DNA from 2 places in the Bordetella genomosp. 6 genome. Region 2 is predicted to be linked to the other one. Evidence: predicted binding sites of a transcription regulator. Region 2 holds the regulator's gene; the other holds the start of a gene.
The links. Region 2 encodes LexA, which represses DNA repair genes until DNA is damaged. Its sites were predicted from a motif close to ACTGTATNNNNATACAGT; they were not measured.

Region 1 (3,410 bases), 140 kb from region 2:
TCTCGGCCCGCGCCAGCAGCAGCAACTGGTTGACCAGCCGGGTGGCCCGTTCGGACCCGGTGACCAACTGGCGCAGGCTGGACTGCATCTCCTCGGGGCTGGCGTCGCGCAGCGCCAGTTCGGCCTGGGTGCGCAGGCCGGCCAGGGGCGTCTTGAGCTGGTGCGCGGCGTCGGCCACGAAGCGGCGCTGGGTTTCGATGTTGGCCGACAGGCGGTCGAGCAGGTCGTTCATGGCGCCGACCAGCGGCGCGATCTCGGAAGGGGCGGCCTGTTCGTCGATGGGCGAGAGGTCGTCGGGGCGGCGCGCGCGCAGGCGCTGCTGCAGCGCGTTGAGCGGCGCCACGCCGCGCGACAGGCCAAACCACACCAGCAGCACCGCGATCGGCAGCACCACGAACTGCGGGATGATGACCCCCTTGATGATGTCGTTGGCCAGCTGGGCGCGCTTTTCAACGGTTTCGGCCACCATCACCAGGGCCGGCTGGGTGTCGGGCAGGCCGAGGTCGATCCAGGTGTAGGCCAGCCGCACGCCGAAGCCGCGCAAGGTGTCGTCGGCGTACAGGATCTCGCCCGGCCGGGGCTGGCCGACGTTGGGCGGCAGCGGCAGGGCGCGGTCGCCGCCCAGGTATTCGCCGCGGCTGCCCAGGGCCAGCCAGAACACGCTTTCGGTCTCGTCCACGCGCAGCACGTCGCGGGCGGCGTCGGTCATGCGCAACGCGGCGCGCCCGTCCACGGCGTGCACCTGGTGGCTGAGCACGTTCAGGTTGTTGGCCAGCGCACGGTCGTACGGCACGTTGGCGATGTTCTGCGCCACCACGTAGGTGATGGCCACGCTCATGGGCCACAGGAGAAACAGCGGCGCCAGCATCCAGTCGAGGATCTCGCCCAGCAGCGAGCGCTGCGGCGGCGCGAAACTCGGGCCGCGCGGCCCGCCGCGCAACGCATCCAGGGCTTCTTCGTTCAGCGGTTCGCGCGAAGCCGTTTCAGCTGGCGAGATACGAGGCACCCTGGTCCCGCTCGAGGCAATAGCCCAGACCGCGCACGGTGATGATTTTCACGCCGCTGGGCTCGAGTTTCTTGCGCAGGCGGTGCACATAGACTTCGATGGCGTTGGTGCTGACCTCCTCGCCCCATTCGCAGAGGTGGTCGACCAGTTGCGTCTTGCTGACCATGCGGCCGCTGCGCGCCAGCAGGATTTCCAGCAGGCTGACCTCGCGCGCGGACAGGTCCAGGGTCTGATCGTCGACCGTGGCGATGCGGCCCGTCTGGTCGAACACCAGGCGGCCGTGCCGCACGATGGTCGCGCCGCCGCCGGCGCCGCGCCGCGTCAAGGCGCGCACGCGGGCCTCGAGTTCGGACAGCGCGAACGGTTTGGCCATGTAGTCGTCGGCGCCGAGGTCCAGGCCCTTGACACGCTGCTCGATGCTGTCGGCGGCCGTGAGGATCAGCACCGGCAGTACGGAATTGCGGGCGCGCAGCCTGCGCAGCACCTCCAGCCCGGGCAGGTGGGGCAGGCCGAGATCGAGGATCAGCAGGTCGAAGGGCTGGACGGCCAGCGCCGAATCGGCGGCCAGTCCGTCGCGCACGGCGTCGACCGCATAGCCGTTGTGCCGCAGCGAGCGGGACAGGCCGTCGGCCAGGATGCTGTCGTCTTCGGCTATCAGGATACGCATGCGTGCAACATCGGCGGAACCGCCAGCGGGCGCTGGCTACGCCGGCCATTCTGGCACAGGGGACGGGGCTTGCCCACTCAGGGTATACGTGGAAATATATGGCACACTGGATTTTTATCCAGTACAATCCAATGCCATAATCGCCAACGTTCGAGTTTTCTCCAGGCTCTTTTTCTCCGGCTAGACAACGGCTGCCCGCTTCGCACCCCCGCGGGCACCGCCTCAATACAGGACTTTACATGGACGATAAAACCAGCAAGGCCGCCGCGGCCGAGAAAGCCAAGGCGCTGGCCGCCGCGCTGTCGCAGATCGAAAAGCAGTTCGGCAAGGGCTCGATCATGCGCTATGGCGACAACGAGGTCGAACACGACATCCAGGTCGTGTCCACCGGTTCGCTGGGCCTGGACATCGCGCTGGGCGTCGGCGGCCTGCCGCGCGGCCGCGTGATCGAGATCTACGGCCCCGAATCGTCCGGCAAGACCACGCTCACGCTGCAGGTCATCGCCGAAATGCAGAAGCTGGGCGGCACCTGCGCATTCGTCGACGCCGAACACGCGCTGGACGTGCAGTACGCCTCCAAGCTGGGCGTCAACCTGACCGACCTGCTGATCTCCCAGCCGGACACGGGCGAGCAGGCCCTCGAGATCACCGACGCGCTGGTGCGCTCGGGCTCGGTCGACCTGATCGTCATCGACTCGGTCGCGGCGCTGGTGCCCAAGGCCGAAATCGAGGGCGAGATGGGCGACTCCCTGCCGGGCCTGCAGGCCCGCCTGATGAGCCAGGCGCTGCGCAAGCTGACGGCCACCATCAAGCGCACCAACTGCATGGTCATCTTCATCAACCAGATCCGCATGAAGATCGGCGTGATGTTCGGCAACCCGGAAACCACCACCGGCGGCAACGCGCTCAAGTTCTATTCCTCGGTGCGCCTGGACATCCGCCGCATCGGCTCCATCAAGAAGGGCGACGAGGTGGTCGGCAACGAAACCCGCGTCAAGGTGGTCAAGAACAAGGTGGCGCCGCCGTTCAAGCAGGCCGAGTTCGACATCATGTATGGCAGCGGCATCTCGCGCGAGGGCGAAATCATCGACCTGGGCGTGCAGGCCAATGTGGTCGACAAGTCCGGCGCCTGGTACAGCTACAGCGGCAATCGCATCGGCCAGGGCAAGGACAATGTGCGCGAGTACCTGAAAGAGCACAAGGAAATGGCCATCGAGATCGAAAACAAGGTGCGCGAAAACCAGGGTATTGTCAGCCGCGCCGCCACCTTCCCGGCCAGCGAGGCCGAAGACGGCGAATAAGCCGTCAGGCTTGCATCAACGTCCAGCCCGGCATGGCGACTTTCAACCGCCGTCCGCCTTCCGCCGCCCGAGCCGGGCGGCGGAGCGCAAATCCCGACGATGAGTTCGAGACACTGGCCCAACCGCCTGATGACGCGCCGCCGCCGCGCCCGGGCCGGACGCTGAAGGCGCGCGCGGTCGGCTATCTGTCGCGGCGCGAATACTCGCGCCTCGAGCTGGCGCGCAAGCTGCAGCCCTACGCCGAAGAGGGCGATGACATCGAGGCGGTGCTCGATGACCTGCAGCGCGAGGGCTGGTTGTCGAATGCGCGCTTTGCCCAAAGCCTGGCGCATCGGCGCGCGCCGCGCCAGGGCGCTTCGCGCATTGTCCAGGAGCTGAAGCAACAGGGCGTGGCCGACGACCAGGTCGCCGAATTGCGCGAACAGCTGCGCGCCAC
Region 2 (3,410 bases):
ACGCGCAGCCGCTGCCGCCCGCCGGCAATCCCGGCGATGGAATTTACATGCCCCGCAGCGGCATCCTGACCGGGCCGGTTCTGGCCATGCTGGGCACGGCAAGTTCGCCGCAAGGTATCTGGCAGGCGGAGATGAACGCCCTGAGCAAACGCATGGGTGAATTGCGGCTTACGCCGGCAGCCGGCGGGGTGTGGGCACGCTCGTTCGCGCAACGCCAACGCCTGGACAACAAGGCGGTGGACAGGTTCACCCAGACCGTGGGCGGAATCGAGATTGGCGCCGATACGGCGTTGCCGGCGGCCGAGGGACGTTGGCACGTGGGTGCGGTAGCCGGCTACAGCCGTGCACGTCGCAAGCTGGCGCAGAGCGCCCGTGGCAACAGCGACAGCCTGCATGTGGGCGCCTATGCGACGTATATCGGCGATGGCGGCTTCTACCTCGACGGCATTGTGCGCGTGAACCGCTACGAGCACGATTTCAAGGCCGACGGCCAGCGTGGCGCGCGTGTGACGGGCAAGTATCGCGCCAATGGCATCGGGCTGTCGCTGGAGACCGGCAGGCGTTTCACATGGGCCGGCGACTGGTTCGTGGAACCGCAGGTCGAAGTGGCGCTGTTCCGTTCGGGCGGGGCGGACTATACCGCCAGCAATGGCGTGCGCGTCGACGTGGAAAGCACCAAGTCGCTGCTGGGCCGGGCAGGCCTGCAGGTAGGGCGCAGGCTGGATCTGGGCAACGGCAAGCTGGTGCAGCCGTACGCCAAGCTGAGCTGGTTGCAGGAGTTCGATGGCGTGGGCAAGGTGCGCACCAACGACATCGGCCATGACGTCAAACTGCGGGGCGGGCGCGCCGAACTTGACTTGGGTGTGGCGGCGGCGCTTGGCAGGCACAGCAGCCTGTTTGCTTCGTACGAGTACAGCAAGGGCAGCCGCTTCACCATTCCATGGAGCTTTCACGTCGGCTATCGGTACGCCTGGTAAGCCAAACGCGTCATGCCACCGCGCGTCGGAACATCCGGCGCGCGGTTTTTTTCCCTTCGGCGTTTTGCCCTTTTTGCCCTTTTTGCCGCCGGGCCGTCCCAAGGCAAAAAAGCCCCCTCGGGGGGCAGCAAGCCCGCGTAGCGGGCGCAGCGTGGGGGCACGACTTTCCGCCGGGCCGTCCCAAGGCAAAAAAGCCCCCTCGGGGGGCAGCAAGCCCGCGTAGCGGGCGCAGCGTGGGGGCTTCTTTCTTCGTCGGCTCAGTGCAGCGGCTGGGTGCGGATCAGGCCGACCGCGATGCCTTCGAGCGCGAATTCGTCGGTGTTGGCCACGACGATGGGAGCAAAGTCGGGGTTCTCGGGCAGGAGCTCGATGCGGCCGTTCTGGCGCTGCAGGCGCTTGACCGTGACCTCGTCGCCCAGTCGGGCCACCACGATCTGGCCGTTGCGGGCCTCGGCGGCGCGCTTGACGGCGAGCAGGTCGCCTTCGAGGATGCCGGCGTCGCGCATGCTCATGCCGCGCACCTTCAGCAGGTAGTCGGGCGTCTGGGCAAACAGGCCCGGGTCGACGCCGACCTCGCGCTCGACGTGCTCGCTGGCCAGGATGGGGCTGCCTGCCGCCACGCGGCCCACCAGCGGCAGCACGAGCTGCGCCAGCAGCGGATGCGTAAGCTGGGCCGAGGGCGTTGCGCTGTCGGGCACCTTGAGACGGATGCCGCGGGAGGCGCCGGCGGTCAGTTCGATGGCGCCCTTGCGCGCCAGCGCCTTGAGGTGGTCTTCGGCGGCGTTGGGCGACCGGAAGCCGAGCGCCTGCGCGATTTCGGCCCGGGTGGGCGGAAAGCCGGTGCGCGCCACGGTCTGGCGGATGAGATCGAGGATTTCCTGCTGGCGTTCCGTGAGTTTGGTGGCCATGGCGATGACCCGCTTTTGCGGACTGTATGGATATACAGCGCCATTCTGGCGGACGGGCGGGAAAAAAGCAAGCCGCAAAAGAAAAGCGGAGCCAAGGGCTCCGCTTTTCGATGCCGGCCGGGTGGCGCTTGTTACTTCAGCACCGCGGCAATGCCGGCCGCGACCGCGTCGATGTTGCGACTGTTGAGCGCGGCCACGCAGATGCGGCCGCTGGACACGGCGTAGATACCGTGCTCTTCGCGCAGGCGATCGACCTGGGCGGCGGTCAGGCCCGAGTACGAGAACATGCCGCGCTGCGCCAGCACGAAGCTGAAGTCCTGCGCCACGCCCTGGGCCTTGATCTTCTCGACCAGTTCCTTGCGCATCAGGCGGATGCGGTCGCGCATGCCGGCCAGCTCCTTTTCCCAGAGGGCGAACAGTTCAGGCGTGTTCAGGACCGTGGACACCACCGTGCCGCCGTGCGTGGGCGGGTTGGAGTAGTTGGTGCGGATCACGCGCTTGAGCTGGCTGAGCACGCGGGCGGCCTCGTCCTTGCTGCCGGCCACCACGGTCAGGGCCCCGACCCGCTCGCCGTACAGCGAGAAGGACTTGGAGAACGACGAGCTGATGAACATGGTCAGGTCGAGCGCGGCGAACATGCGCACCACGGCGGCGTCCTGTTCCAGGCCTTCGCCGAAGCCCTGATAGGCGATGTCGAGGAACGGCACCAGATTGCGCGCCTTGACCACGGCGGCGATCTGTTCCCACTGTTGCAGGGTGGGGTCCACGCCGGTCGGGTTGTGGCAGCAGGCGTGCAGCACCACGACGGTCTGTTCGGGCGCGGCCTGCAGGGCGGCCAGCATGGCGTCGAAGTTCAGGCCATGGGTGGCGGCGTCGTAATAGGGATAGGTCTCGACCGGGAAGCCGGCGCGCTCGAACAGGGCGCGGTGGTTTTCCCAGCTGGGATCGCTGATGAGGACCTTGGACTGCGGCAGCAGCTGGCGCAGGAAGTCGGCGCCGATTTTCAGCGCGCCGGTGCCGCCCAGGGCCTGCGCGGTCAGCACGCGGCCTTCGGCGGCCAGCGGCGAGTCGGCGCCCAGCAGCAGCGCCTGCGCACCCTTGTTGTACCCGGCGATGCCTTCGATCGGCAGGTAGCCGCGCGCGGCGGCGGCCTCGATGCGGGCCACCTCGGCCTTGCGCACGGCCTGAAGCAGCGGGATGCGGCCTTCGTCGTCGTAGTACACGCCCACGCCCAGGTTCACTTTGCCGGGACGGGTATCGGCGTTGTACTGTTCGTTCAGGCCAAGAATGGGGTCGCGCGGCGCGAGTTCGACGGAAGCGAAAAGAGTGCTCATGGGTGTAGGGAAGGGTGGGTGGACGCGGTAGGAAGGGCTGTGGATAATGGGGGGTTTACCCTGAGAGACAGTCTATCATGACCGCTCCTGGATTCGTCGAATTCCCCGACAGCCCGTTTCACCTCTATCAGCCGTATCCTCCCGCGGGCGACCAGCCGGGGGCGATCGACGCGTTGACCGAGGGCATCTCG

Region 1: recA (recombinase RecA) is a predicted target of LexA. The motif match lies at 1,779-1,796, and genes of this name have one in related genera.

Annotation. Positions count from the first base shown of each region.
Region 1 covers NZ_CP021107.1:2,981,581-2,984,990, reverse strand. The annotation lists gene CAL11_RS13980 (sensor histidine kinase) at 1-868, opposite strand, end outside; gene CAL11_RS13975 (response regulator transcription factor) at 984-1,673, opposite strand; gene recA (recombinase RecA) at 1,913-2,974, shown strand; gene recX (recombination regulator RecX) at 3,007-3,410, shown strand, end outside.
Region 2 covers NZ_CP021107.1:2,840,898-2,844,307, reverse strand. The annotation lists partial or broken gene CAL11_RS13290 (autotransporter outer membrane beta-barrel domain-containing protein) at 1-977, shown strand, start outside; gene lexA (transcriptional repressor LexA) at 1,235-1,885, opposite strand; gene CAL11_RS13280 (amino acid aminotransferase) at 2,017-3,219, opposite strand; gene uvrB (excinuclease ABC subunit UvrB) at 3,297-3,410, shown strand, end outside.